Anatilimnocola aggregata: one gene and its partners. The main gene of each other region encodes a partner of the protein of the gene in region 3 in a complex. Links are inferred from orthologs where the notes say so. Each region holds a gene or a part of one and is shown on either strand. Other genes may lie near its edges.

What was found.
Region 1: the proteins of accD (region 3) and accB are in contact, whole or in part, in a solved structure (PDB 8UXZ), measured with the Escherichia coli proteins. The link is inferred for Anatilimnocola aggregata from one-to-one orthologs.
Region 2: the proteins of accD (region 3) and ETAA8_RS12325 are in contact, whole or in part, in a solved structure (PDB 8UXZ), measured with the Escherichia coli proteins. The link is inferred for Anatilimnocola aggregata from one-to-one orthologs.

The regions. Positions count from the first base shown.
Region 1 is NZ_CP036274.1:7,454,406-7,458,793, reverse strand. The notes cover bases 728-3,431. They hold accB (acetyl-CoA carboxylase biotin carboxyl carrier protein), read left to right. Parts: upstream 728-1,678; coding sequence 1,679-2,185; downstream 2,186-3,431. Other genes in these bases: accC (acetyl-CoA carboxylase biotin carboxylase subunit), read left to right, coding at 2,213-3,431; ETAA8_RS28295 (hypothetical protein), read left to right, coding at 752-1,393. Outside these bases: ETAA8_RS28300 (hypothetical protein), read left to right, coding at 1-280; more of accC, read left to right, coding at 3,432-3,571; ETAA8_RS28280 (carboxypeptidase-like regulatory domain-containing protein), read right to left, coding at 3,607-4,023; ETAA8_RS28275 (DUF1559 domain-containing protein), read right to left, coding at 4,058-4,388. UniProt on the Escherichia coli protein: This protein is a component of the acetyl coenzyme A carboxylase complex; first, biotin carboxylase catalyzes the carboxylation of the carrier protein and then the transcarboxylase transfers the carboxyl group to form malonyl-CoA.
Region 2 is NZ_CP036274.1:3,247,018-3,251,514, reverse strand. The notes cover bases 1,126-3,938. They hold ETAA8_RS12325 (acetyl-CoA carboxylase carboxyltransferase subunit alpha), read left to right. Parts: upstream 1,126-1,915; coding sequence 1,916-2,962; downstream 2,963-3,938. Other genes in these bases: ETAA8_RS12320 (voltage-gated chloride channel family protein), read left to right, coding at 2,984-3,938; ETAA8_RS12330 (serine/threonine-protein kinase), read left to right, coding at 1,126-1,819. Also shown: ETAA8_RS12335 (hypothetical protein), read right to left, coding at 1-668; more of ETAA8_RS12330, read left to right, coding at 917-1,125; more of ETAA8_RS12320, read left to right, coding at 3,939-4,432. UniProt on the Escherichia coli protein: Component of the acetyl coenzyme A carboxylase (ACC) complex. First, biotin carboxylase catalyzes the carboxylation of biotin on its carrier protein (BCCP) and then the CO(2) group is transferred by the carboxyltransferase to acetyl-CoA to form malonyl-CoA.
Region 3 is NZ_CP036274.1:1,724,013-1,728,612, reverse strand. What follows is about bases 1,091-4,006. They hold accD (acetyl-CoA carboxylase, carboxyltransferase subunit beta), read right to left. Parts: upstream 3,005-4,006; coding sequence 2,177-3,004; downstream 1,091-2,176. Other genes in these bases: rpe (ribulose-phosphate 3-epimerase), read right to left, coding at 3,889-4,006; ETAA8_RS06720 (histidine phosphatase family protein), read right to left, coding at 3,238-3,867; msrA (peptide-methionine (S)-S-oxide reductase MsrA), read left to right, coding at 1,588-2,124; ETAA8_RS06735 (WD40 repeat domain-containing protein), read left to right, coding at 1,091-1,466. In the rest of the region: ETAA8_RS06740 (hypothetical protein), read right to left, coding at 1-33; more of ETAA8_RS06735, read left to right, coding at 381-1,090; more of rpe, read right to left, coding at 4,007-4,600.

The DNA of each region.
Region 1 (4,388 bases), 5.7 Mb from region 3 along the record:
GCTGCTCGATGTGTCGAACGTCGCGTTGCAGTACTCCGACGGCTCGGTGCAGCGGTACGAAAACCTGCAAGGGAGACAACTGACAATCGGTGGGTCGGGCTCTCATTTCGGTAAGGGAATCGTGAGGGTGTGGGTCAAGGCTGGCCCCAATCTCAGCGGTCATGGTCCGGGCTTGGGTCAACTGTTCGAGCGCCCCGCGACGGTTGCCATGGATGCAACTCCCAACCCACAACGAACCAAGCGGTCGTATACGGCAACCATGCGCAACCGCCAGAAATAGTAATTCGCTTGCTGCCAGTTGCTAACACAGCACGACAAATATCATCGGCAGTTGCTTGGCAAGTAGTCACTAAGTATAAATAATAGGAGTGGCTGGATTGGCAACTTGGTGGAGGAGGCTGCGCGGTGGAAGCGATTCGCGCTGTACCCTGGAACTGTTTCGCGGCATTGCAGGGAATTCATCGAGTGCGGCGAGACGAGCCACAGGTAGGCGAAATTGAGTGTCAGTACCCCCGACATCATGCTGGCGTCAACGGCTAGAGCCACAAGGGTTCACCGGCAGGGGTTTTTCAACAGATAGGATGATTTCAGGGTTGCCAAATTTGGTGCAATTCGTTGTCGCGAAACGGGTTGCAAGTTTGTCCGCAAAAGGGGGGTGTTGATAAGCCTAGGGACGCTGCACCAGCATGGACTGCGAAGCCACCGAGAGAACTCCCTGGCAAGTGACGAGCGAGCGCGTGACAATGAGGCCATGTCCAACGTTGACCCAGATCCCAAGCAGCAGCCCGCCGACCCAGCGGCCGGCCTCACCGGCTATCGCTTTGCCACGGAGGCAGAGTTTCAACAGCAGGTTCGGTCTGAGCGGGCGATGCGAGGTCCGGTCTTCTGGTCGTGGCTAACCTTCCCCTGGACCCAATCAGTCTCGATCTGGCGGCACTATTCGGCCCAAGTCACGGCGGCTCCGTCGTTTCATGTGCCGACCCGATTTGGAATGTCGGCAATTTTAGGAATTACAACAGCGTTAGCTTTGCTGTTCGGTTTGCTTCGCGCGGTCAGTGCCCACGAGTTGCTGTACCTGTTTTTCGGGCTGCTAGCAATGATTATTTGCCTGGTCCAAATGCGCTGGGGAGGCATTGCTCGGCAGGTATCGGTGGTCGCCGGAGCAGTGCTGTTGCCGCTGTTTGTCGTTGGGATGGCTATGTTTGTGGATCGCCGGGCTCCCATGCTGGCTTTGTTCTGCTCGCTGTTGATCAGTGTGCCGCTGGGTGGCTTCCTCGGGTACCTGACCGGAGCCTGCGCCGGCGGGGTCTTTCTGCTGATGGACCTGTTCGAGAAATACTGGACTCGGCGGGCTACGGAGTCGCGGCTTGACGGGCCCGTCAAGCAAAGCTAGAATCCGCCCAAACTCTAGGACAGATAACGGTTTGTGCCGCGAGAGTCTCCTCCGAAAACGGGTGCTCAGCAGTTCTTCCGCAAATCTGCAACTTGAGCTTTTGCCCACTACCTGCTGCTGGCTGATTGCGTCCGTTCGCAGCCCGCATGATTGCTTATCGTTTGCTCATCTAGTGATTCATAGGAAATAGGTATGGCCGACGCCCGCAAGCCTTCCCAGCGAGCCGGGACGTCCGCGCGGCCCGCTACCAAGGCGGTCGCGGTCAAGAAGCCTCGGAAAAATATCATGGCAGATTCGGAAGCGGTTACTGGCAATGTGTTCGATGTGGACCGGATTCGCCGTTTGGTCGAGCTCATGAAAGAGCACGACCTGAACGAGATCGACCTCCGCGAGTCGCGGCATCGCATCCGCATTCAACGCGGAGCCGCTGTTCAATACGCGCCGCAGCAGTTCGCCGCTCCCATCATGGCAGCCGCCACACCAGCGCCGGCACCCGTCGCAGCTGCTGCGACCGCCGCACCCAAGGGACCCGTGGCCGATGGTCCGGGCATCACAGTCATCAAGAGCCCGATGGTCGGCACGTTTTATTCGCGGGCCAATCCTAAGGCGAATGCCTTTGTTAAAGTGGGCGACCGGGTCGACAGCAACACGACCGTTTGCATTATTGAAGCCATGAAGGTTTTCAACGAAATCCCGGCCGAAGTACGGGGCACGATTGTCGCCGTGCTGGTGGAAGATGGCGAAGCGGTCGAGTTTGACAAGCCGCTGTTCAAGGTCGATACCAGCAAGTAAGCCGCCGGTCGTCCGGCCATCGAGCATATGTACAAACGAATTTTGATTGCTAACCGCGGCGAAATTGCCTTGCGGATCATCCGGGCCTGCAAAGAGCTTGGCATTGAGACGGTGTGCGTCTATAGCACTGCCGATCGCGGTTCGCAGTATCTACAGCTGGCCGATGAAAGCTACTGCATCGGCCCCGCCAAGAGCGCGCAGTCGTATCTAAAGATTGATCAGATCATCAGCGCCGCCGAAGTCGGCAACGTCGAGGCCATTCACCCTGGCTACGGCTTTCTCGCCGAGAACGCCCACTTCAACGAAGTCTGCCGCAGCTGCAAGATCGACTTTATTGGCCCTACGCCGGAAGCGATGGATGCCCTCGGCGATAAGAACCGCGCTCGCGAAGCAGCCCGCAAGGCCAACGTCCCTGTCGTTCCCGGTTCAGCTGGCCTGATTGAAGACGACGAAGAAGCTGTCCGCACTGCCCGCGAAATTGGCTATCCCGTCCTCATCAAGGCGACTGCCGGTGGTGGTGGCAAAGGAATGCGCGTCGCCGCCAACGAACTGGCGCTCAAGCCCGCGTTGCAAGCTGCCAAGACCGAAGCCGCAGCTGCGTTTGGCAATGGTGGCGTCTATCTCGAACGATACATCGAAAAGCCGCGCCACGTCGAAGTGCAGATCATCGCCGATCATCACGGCAATGTTTGCCACCTCTTCGAACGCGAATGCTCGACCCAGCGTCGCCATCAAAAGCTGATCGAAGAATCGCCCGCTCCTCGCTTGCCTGCCGAGCGGCGGAAAGAGATGTGCGAAGCGGCTGTGCGACTCATCAAGCAAGTCGGCTACACCAACGCCGGCACCGTCGAATTCATTGTCGACCAGCAAGACAACTTCTACTTCATCGAAGTCAACGCGCGCGTGCAAGTCGAACACCCTGTCACCGAAATGGTGACTGGCATCGACATTATCAAGACGCAGATTCTGGTAGCGTCCGGCGAGCCACTGCCATTCAAGCAGGAAGACATCAAGCAGACGGGCTGTGCTATCGAGTGCCGCATCAATGCCGAAAATCCCGACCGCAACTTCCAGCCCAATCCGGGGCTCATCAAGCAGATGTTCGTTCCCGGCGGTCTGGGCGTGCGGTTCGATTCTCATGCTCACGCCGGATATGTCGTGCCCCCTCATTACGACTCGATGATCGGCAAGCTGATCGTCTATAAGCCCACTCGGGCCGAAGCGATTGCCACGATGATTCGCGCGCTTGACGAACTGCGAGTCGAAGGCATAGCGACGACTGCAATGTTCCACAAGAAGGTGCTTAGTCACGCCACCTTTGCCGATGCACTGGTCGATACCGGCTTCGTCGAACGGACGTTCCTCGCCCCCGAAGTTCACAAATAGCTCGGCATTTTTGGCACGCTTAGCGGACCCGCCACTTAGGGCGACGACTTCAATTCAAAGTCGAATTTGTTGTGCCCGGGCTTCACTTCAGCTGTGAACCCGCTGGTCGCAGGATCGCTATATTTGGCCGGGGTAATCAATTTGGGCATTGGCGCGCCACCGGGTTCCGTGGGAAGAATGACGTCGTTGGCGACGACGACCACCCGGTACGTCCCTGGAGTCAGGCCACGTTCTGTGCCTGTCTGAATCCGGTATCGCCCTGATACATCGATTGCTCCGTTGGCGAGTGCTCCGCCTGGCGCGTAGAACGAGATGTCGCCCCTCGATAACGGCTGGCCGTCAAGCGTAACCTGTCCTTCGACCGTGGAAATAGGGCCCTGACAGCCCACCAGCGCCAATAGTCCGCAGGCCAGTAACAAGGTGGGGAGTTTTAGCTGGCGATCATTGAACATCGGACGAATACAACTCTGTACGCAGACATCGAGGTTAAGGAACAATCGCCGTTTCCCCTTCTGCTTTGGTGGCCAGGTAGCGATACAAGTCGTAGTTGATGTTCTGCTGAATGATGCGCACCGAGCCATCGCCCAATACGAATTGGACAATTCCCGGATGCTTGCTGCGAAAGGTCATGACGTTCCACCAGCTGCCCACGGTCGGCGGATAGACGAAGAAGTTCGGTGGGCCGTGGCAACTGCAGTAGTCGCCGTTGGAATAGAACGCGGCCGAATGAAAATTCTGCGAGACGACGTCTTCGCCCACCATGAACGTATTCGAGGTGCCGTCGGTAATTGAACCGAGCCGCACTCCGTCTTGATAG
Region 2 (4,497 bases), 1.5 Mb from region 3 along the record:
ACGACGTAGACGGGCGTCGCGAACTCGATCTCTGCGAGCTCGTCTTCGCCTTCGTAGCGCAGCCGCTCTTGAATCGTGCCGAGATGAACTTTCCACTCGTCGAGTGACCACTGCTGGGCGACTGCAATGCCGAGTGTATTGAGCGTTAGCGGATTCGTTGTAAATCCGTGGGCCTCGATCTGCTGCAAACAGGCAGCGGTGGTTGCTTGCTCGGCGGTCGTATGCGGGCAACTCAGCCGTCGCCAAACGGGAACCGTCAGGGCAGGGGAGGGGGGCGGATCTGCAGCGGGCTCTGTCCCATCGGAACTGAGTTGCCATTGAACCGTTTGCTCGACCGCTGAAACTGACAGTTTCGCGGTGGCATCCTGAGCTTGGAACGCGGGATCAATTTCGACCCAGCCCACTCCAAACCGGCTGATCGCCCTGAGCGCTTGTTGTTGCGGATCGAGATGAGGGCCAAGCCCGACGGGGCTGCGGTATTCCACGCCGTCCACAACAATCGTCAGATCGCGCGGCGGCAGCATGTGTCCAAAAAAATCGACGACATATACGCCACCCGGTATCTTCGCGAGTGTTCCCAGTCCACTGAAGGCCAGCGCGCGAGCCGTCTTAAAAGGCAGCGCGAAGAGCGGCCTCTGGAACAGCGTGCGGTAAGTCCAATCAGGCATGGGATGGCAGTGAGTGAAAGGGACTAAACTTCGAACTATCGACTTCGAACGTGAAACCTGACACTTGGAACCGAAAACTTGATCCGATCTTAACCTTCAGCAGCCATCTGACGAGGCAGGTCAGGGGGGTACACGCCGCAGGCTGCCCTTTAACCATTCGGAGGGCTGGTTTAGACTACCGATTGTAGGGCGCACTTGGCGGAACCCTGCAAATAAATGGTCAACAACTTTTTGCGAGCATACAGGCAGTGACAAGAGCCCGCGATTTTCTTGGACCTTATCGCCTGGTGCGACTGATTCGCGTCGGTCAGACCTGCCAGGTTTGGGAAGCAGCCAAATCGGACGATACGACTCGCTATGCACTGAAAGTGCCCGTCCCCGAGAAGCGAAAAGACAAGGCGATCATCAACGAACTCAAACGCGAATATGAAGTGGCCGGGGAATTGAATCACCCCAACCTCATTCGCATTCACGAGTTCAACACCGAAGGCGAAACGCCTTACCTGGTGATGGAATATTTCGAGCACCCGAACCTTAAACTCTGGTTGCGACTGGGGCCTCAGGCCATCAGCTATTTCGCGCCGAAGTTTGTCGAGCAAGGTTCGCAAGCACTGTTTTATCTGCACACCAAAGGCTGGGTTCATCGCGACGTGAAGCCAGATAATTTTCTCATCAGCGACGACGCCCACGTCAAGCTGATCGACTTCGCCATTTCCGAGAAGATGAGGACGGGTCTCTCGGCAATGTTTGGCAACATGTTCGGCGGCACGCGCACTCAAGGCACGCGCAGCTACATTTCGCCCGAGCAGATTCGGAACCAAAATCTCGACGCGCGGGCCGACATCTATAGCTTTGGCTGCGTCTTGTACGAACTCATCACCGGCAAGGTGCCGTACACGGGCGACAATGCCGACGATCTGCTGAACAAGCACTTGAATGCTGCTGTGCCAGCAGTGCTAGTAATGAACGACAATGTCACGCAAGAGTTCAGCGATCTGATTCGCCGCATGATGGCCAAGCGCAAAGAGGACCGCCCACCCTCGATGTGGGAGTTTTTGAAGGAGTATCAGAAAATGCGCGCCTTCAAAGTGGTCCCTAAGCCCCCGACGGTTCGACCAACATTAAAGGACGACCGCAAAGGCTTCGTGTAATCGTCCGTGTTATTACCGAACACTTTCCTAGCATCGCTGTCTTAGCAAGCCTGCTCCTCGCTGCCAGCATATTCCGTTCGATGATGGTGAATTGAAATGAGTGAAACGACAAGCATCGCGAGCAACGGTTCCCCGAGTGGTGCCAATGGGTCGTCGAGCGGTGCCGCGCAAACGGCCCCTGGCCTCGACTTCGAACTTCCCATTCTCGCACTCGAAGCGCAACTTCGCACCCTGGAGCAAACTCCCGCGCGCACGCCCGAGCAGGAAGAAGAACTCCGCCGCATCCGCCGCGAAGTGAACGAGACCACGCGACAGGTCTATAGCAACCTCACGCCATGGCAAATCGTACAAGTCGCCCGCCATAAAGATCGTCCTTACACGGCCGACTATGTCTCGCTGGTGTTCGAAGACTTTGTCGAACTGCACGGCGATCGCAAGTTTGGCGACGACCGCGCCATGCTCACCGGATTTGCCCGGCTCGATCAGCACAAAGTGCTCGTCGTCGGCCATCAGAAAGGTCGCACCTACAAAGAACGAACCGCTTGCTACTTTGGCTGCGCTCATCCCGAGGGTTATCGCAAGGCGATGCTCAAGATGAAGATGGCCGAGAAGTATGGCATTCCGATCGTCTGCCTGATCGACACCCCGGGAGCTTATCCGGGCATCGGCGCCGAAGAGCGCGGGCAGTCGCAGGCGATTGCCGAGAACATGTACGAAATGTCGCGGATGAAGACGCCCATCATTTGCATCGTCATTGGCGAAGGTGGTTCCGGTGGCGCGCTAGGCATCGGCGTCGGCGATCGCGTGGCCATGTTGCAGTACTCCTATTACTCGGTCATCAGCCCCGAAGGTTGCGCAGGCATTCTTTGGAAGAGCCATCAGTTTGCCGAGAAGGCCGCGACCGCGCTCAAGTTCACTTCCAGCGACTTGCTGCGACTCGGCGTGATCGATCACGTGATTGAAGAGCCGCTGGGCGCCGCACATCGCGACCACTTTCAAACGGCCGCGCGGGTCAAACAGTACTTGCTCCGTTCGCTGCGTGAACTTTCGAGCAAGACTGGCGACCAATTGACCCAACAGCGTTACGAGAAGTTCCGCGCGATGGGCAAGTTCCTCGAAGAACCGTTGGCCGTTGCCGAATAATTCTCCGCGAGCCCTTCGAAAATGCCTTACCGTTGGGTTCTGCGCGAACATTTGCAACTTGCTGGCTTCCTGGTGAAATGGCTGGCGTTGGCAATCCCTCTGGGTGTTGTCATTGGCAGCGCCGTGGCACTCTTCTTATGGTCGCTCGATCGCGCGACGGAGCTGCGCTGGGAACATCCGTGGCTGCTGTATCTGCTGCCACTCGCAGGCGCGGCGATCGCGCTCTTGTATCAGTATTTGGGTAAGGAATCTGAGGCGGGCAACAACCTGATTCTCGATGAGATTCACGAGCCCGCGGCGGGCGTGCCGCTACGGATGGCTCCGCTGGTCTTTGTCGGCACGATACTGACTCACTTATTTGGTGGCTCCGCTGGGCGCGAAGGAACAGCTGTGCAAATGGGCGGCAGCCTGGCAAGTCAATACGCTCGTTGGTTGCGCAGCAACTCCGAAGACGCGCGACTGCTATTGATGGCGGGGATCGCGGCTGGCTTTGGCGCGGTCTTTGGCACGCCGCTGACCGGCGCGATCTTCGCGCTCGAGGTTTTGGCACTCGGGCAAATGAACTATCGCGCCATGCTGCCGTGCTTGATCGCGAGCATCGTTGGCGACTATACGACCTCGGCCTGGGGCATCGGTCACACGCACTACAGCATTCACGCGTTGACGCAGGTCGGACTGATTGAACACGCACCGCGACTCAATTGGTGGCTGGCCGGCAAAGTGACAATCGCTGCCGCTTGCTTTGGGCTGTGCAGCGTCCTCTTCGCCGAGTTCGCACACTCGCTGCATCATTGGTTCAAGAGGACGATTCGCTGGCCGGCACTCCGGCCACTGGTTGGCGGGCTCATCGTCATTGCCTTGGTCTGGACGGTTGGCAATCGAGATTATCTCGGCCTCGGTGTGAATGCCGATCCGGCAACTCCTCAAGCAGTCACGATTCAGTCCTGCTTCCGTCCCGGCGGCGCGGAATGGTTCAGCTGGGCTTGGAAGATCTTGTTCACGGTGGTCACGATCAGCAGCGGCTTCAAGGGTGGCGAAGTGACGCCGCTGTTCTTCATCGGCGCGGCCCTTGGTCACGTGCTCGGACTGCTGCTCGGAGTGCCGGTCGACTTCATGGCCGGGCTGGGCTTCGTCGCCGTCTTTGCCGGCGCGACCAACACTCCGCTCGCCTGCACGATCATGGGAATCGAACTCTTCGCACCAGGCAACGGCGAACTACTCCAGTCGGGCTTTGTCGTTTATCTGGCCATCGCTTGTTACGTTTCGTATTTCCTGAGCGGTCACACCGGCATTTATCTTTCGCAGCGAGTTGGCAGTCCGTTGACCAGTTCGTTCGAACATTTTTCCGCCGGCTCGATCCGGTCGATTCGGGACGGCCGAACTGGCGGCACAAATTTCCCGGCGGAAGAGAAAACCGAACTCGAAAACAAAACCAAATCTGGCCCTGAATCTGGCGCTAAAAACTCCTGATTCCCGGCCAGCAAAACGGGCCATCCGTGCGACCGTTTTTTCTTCGCTTCGCTCCCAAAATCGGC
Region 3 (4,600 bases):
GTCGGTCGTCGTTGGCTTGGTTGTAATCGACATAATCGCTACGTTGCGCAGGCATGCAGACCTGTTCCCGGCAAGTTTAGGTCACACCTTGGCGCGCGATGGAATCGTTCACGCGCGCACTGGCGGCGATCATTCGTGGGTAGAGTGGGGCGAATCGCACGATCGGCTCCCCAGTCTCGCTGGAAGTAGTTGAGGTGAGGCCCACCCAACCGCAGCACCTGGGCTGAATGGATCCGCCTAGTCAACCTCAAACAACCCAACTTCTCCGCACGCATCCGCCGGAAACTGTTCGTCATCACCGGCCCGTTACGGTATTCTGGGAGTTGCCGATTCGGTTCGGTTCCTTCCTCCATAGCCAACACCGCCAGGCATCTCGCGCCATGCGAACCATACTTCTCTCTGTTGCCTTACTTGGCTGTACTACACTCCAAGTATTCGCAGCCCCGTTCGTGCCGGTGCGCGACCCGCAAACGGTCGCGTTTTCGCCCAGTGGCACCGTCGTGGCCACTGGTTGCTCCGGCATGTCCGATGGCAGCTTTCCGCCGCGGCCTCACCCCGATGTTCGCAAGTGCGCGGTCGTCGCCATTTGGGATGTGGGAACGGGCAAGCGCCTCGCTCGCATGGAAATGTTTGGCGACCTGACCCAACTCGCCTTTTCGCCCGATGGCACCTTGCTCGCTGCTGCCCGCTTGTTCGCCACTCCCGATGGAGTGCCGATGCACGAGGTTCGCTTGTGGGACGCCACCAGCGGCCGAGTGGTGAAAGTGCTCGACCGCTGCCATGCCTTCGAGTTTTCGGCCGACGGCGAAAAACTGGCCGTCGTCAGTCGCAGCAAGTGTGTGATCTACGACCGGAACGACTGGAGCAAAGAGCACCAGATCAAACCCCTCGGCGGCTGCGTCAGCGTGGCGTTCCCGCTCGATGGCACGTCCCTCATTGGCGTCTGCCGCGAAACGCAGAAAGAGGGGCCAGACCAATACCTGATTCGCAAATGTGAAATCGCGACCGGCAAGTTAGTCCAAACCTCGCAGCCATTGACTCAGCCCTTTTTTCGAGTGGCGATTGCCCCGGATACTGTCCACCTCGCCACCGGCCACGATGGCGGCAATGTGCTGATCTGGGATCTGGTCAATCTCACACCCCAAACGCGTTTGCAAACAGGCGTGAAGGGGATTGCTCATCCGTTCTTCTCGCCCGACGGCAAGTACCTCGCCGCGGGTTGCCAGGACAATGGCGACGTCGTCATCTGGAAGTTGCCCAGTGGCGAAGAAGCGGGCCGCTTTACGTTCGAGAAGGGAACCTTCCGCACCTATCTCACTCGGGGTGCTGACGACACCTTTCGCCCCGAGAAAGACCCCGCTCGCTTCAGCTTCAATCCCGATAGCAGCGCGTTCATGGTCGGCAGCTATGGTGGCATCATCCGACAAATTGAAGGTGGCCGCGAACTGATGCGGTTCGGGGATTAACAGCTGTCCCGAGGCAAGCGATACTCCACCTTAGCAAGGCGATTGCCCTGACGGGGACAGTTGCTAAGAATGCACTATCTATCGCAAGGAAGACATTCTGCTGCTGGGGAGATCGAAAACCATGACCACTACCATCGTGCTTGCCGGGGGTTGTTTCTGGTGTACCGAGGCGGCCTTCGAGCAGTTAAAGGGTGTCAGCGATGTCACGAGCGGTTATGCCGGCGGGACGAAGGAAAGCGCCAATTACCGCCGCGTGTGTGACGGGAATACGGGCCATGCCGAAGTGATTCGCGTGACCTACGACCCAGAGCAGATTTCGCTCGACACACTCTTGAGTGTGTTCTTCGATGCTCACGATCCCACAACGCTGAATCGCCAGGGAGCAGACCAGGGGACGCAATATCGCTCGGCCATCTTCTATGCCGACGATGCCCAGAAAGAGGCCGCGGCCGCGAAAATTAAGGAGCTAACCGAGAAGCGGGCCTTCGCGCAGCCAATCGTCACGAGTCTCGAACCGCTCGTCGAGTTCTTCCCGGCAGAAGATTACCACCAGGACTATGCCCAGCAGCATCTCGATCAGCCCTACATTCAAGGGGCAGCCATCCCAAAGGTATGCAAGGTCCGCGCGAAGTACGCGGGACTGATCCAGCGCGACTAAAAAGACCTCTGCATAGAACTCGTCACGCTCCGCCGCAACGGCCTGTGTTGGCCTACTTACCGCAGTAGTCGATCGCGCGGGCGATTTCGCTCTTCAATCGCGAGCGGCTGACGATGCGGTCGATGAAGCCGTGCTGCAGCAGAAACTCGCTGGTTTGAAATCCCTTGGGGAGTTCCAGGCGAATCGTGGCTTTAATCGTGCGTGGGCCGGCGAAGCCAATCAGCGCCTTCGGTTCCGCAAAGACCAGATCACCCAGCGAAGCAAAGCTGGCCGCGACGCCACCCATCGTGGGATTCGTCAGCACCGAGATGAACAAGCCGCCAGCCGAGTCGTAGCGAGCCAGAGCTGCCGAGACCTTGGCCATTTGCATCAGCGACAAGATCCCTTCGTGCATGCGGGCGCCACCGCCCGAACCGCTGACTATGATGAGGGGCAAATTCTCGGCAGTGGCACGTTCGACTAACCGGGCCAGTCGTTCGCCTACCACCGAACCCATGCTCCCCATGATGAAGGCCGAGTCGGTCACACCCACCGCGACGCGGCGAGCGCGAATCATGCCACAGCCCGTCACGGCAGCGTCGGTCATGCCGGTTCGCTTCTGTTCGGCAATTAGACGCTCTTTGTACGGTTTCGAATCGGCAAACTGCAGCGGGTCGGTTGGCAGCAGGTTTGCGTCCCACTCCTCAAACGTACCTTCGTCCAGCAGCTGGGCGATTCGCTCGGGGGCAGAGACGTAAAAGTGATACTCGCACTGCGGGCAGACGTTGTGCTGTTTCTCGGCTTCCTTTTTGAAGATCGAGGCACTGCAGCCTGGACAGCGCAGCCAGAGCCCTTCGGGGACGCCACGTTTAGGCCGTTTGATGTTGGATGGCGTAGTCACGATAGACATGGGGGAGGAGGATGATATCGAGGCTGTAGGGAGGGCTCCCATGACATGCTCCAATCCAGGGCGACTATGCGCTAGGTTGCCGGGGTCATGCAAGCAAATTCCGGCTTTTGATTCTACAAAAATGCGGGCTGTCGGCAGGGGGTCAATTGTCTCGCGATTGCGGCAGGCCTATCCATTAGGGTATCGGTTGCCGGCCATTGGCCGGCGCAGTTATTCCGCCTTTACTAGGCAGCGCCCCCTGCAACAGGGAGTACAGCGGCCGAAGTATGTGCTAGCACCACGCGGCGAACGTCGTCGTTCCCCAGATCGAGCAACTGCCAGCCGCCACATTGGCACTCGGCCTTCCACAGGTCGCCAAGTTCACCGGGAGTGATGACGTTGCGGACCAGGCTGAAGAGTGGTTCAGGCAATACCAGGGCAATCGTCCCCGTCCGATGCTTGCGTAAAAGTCGGTCGACACCAACCCGCACGCGGGCCTGGGCCATGCCGACCGGTTCACCTTCCGGTGGGCAGACGGTTTCCGGGTGGTCTTGCAGTTGACGATAGACCCGGGGCTGGGTGTGTTTCAACTCGTCGACGAGTTTGCCGTGCCACAGGCCGTGATCGACGTTCTGAAAATCGGCCAGTTGCCGCACCTTCAGCCGGCGGCTGTTGGCGAGTTGCGTGGCCGTTTCGACCGCACAACGGCAAGTGGAACTGTAGAAGTAGTCGATATCGACTTGCTGCAATTCAGCGACCAGGCGAACCGCTTGGGCGGTGCCGACATCGCTGAGCGGCAAATCGAGAGTTCCCTTGATGCGACCTTGTTCGTCGAAATCAGTCGCAGCAGAACGAATCAGCAGAATACGAACCATACAGGATCGAACTTGACCTCCTTAAAGACGTGCCAGTTGAGTAAGTTGTTCGACAGCCGGCCGATAGCTCGCCTGCCCGAAGATCGCTGACCCAACTACGAACCACTGCGCTCCTGCCTGCGCACATCGGCCAATGGTCGACGTGTTGACGCCGCCATCCACCTCTAAAATCACTTCGGGCCGAAGTTGGCCCGTTTGTTTTTGCGTATTCAACGTCTGCAATTTGTCGAGTGCCACGTCGTGAAACTTCTGCCCGCCAAAACCGGCTGGCACGCTCATGACAAGAATTAGGTCGACAGCCCCCAAGTATGCATCCAGCGTGCCAAGAGGAGTCGCGGGATTCAGTGCGATTCCCGCTTTCACTCCCAGGGAGTGAATTTCGTTGACCAGCGGCTGCGCATCAGCAACGGCTTCGACGTGGAAGGTAATCAGGTCCGAGCCCGCTTCGGCGAACTGCTTCAAATACCGCTCAGGCTTCTCGATCATCAGGTGAACATCGAGCGGAAGTTTCGTCACTTTACGCAGTGCAGCAACGATCGGCATGCCATAAGACAGATTCGGGACGAAGTTGCCATCCATGACATCCAGGTGCAAAGCACGAATGCCAGCATCCTCCAACGTACGGACTTCGCGCTCGAGATTGGCGAAATCGCACTGCAGCAGCGACGGCAGCACCAATGGCGTCGCCCCGCGTAAGGAATCGATGGACTGACTAGCAGACATATCCTCCGGA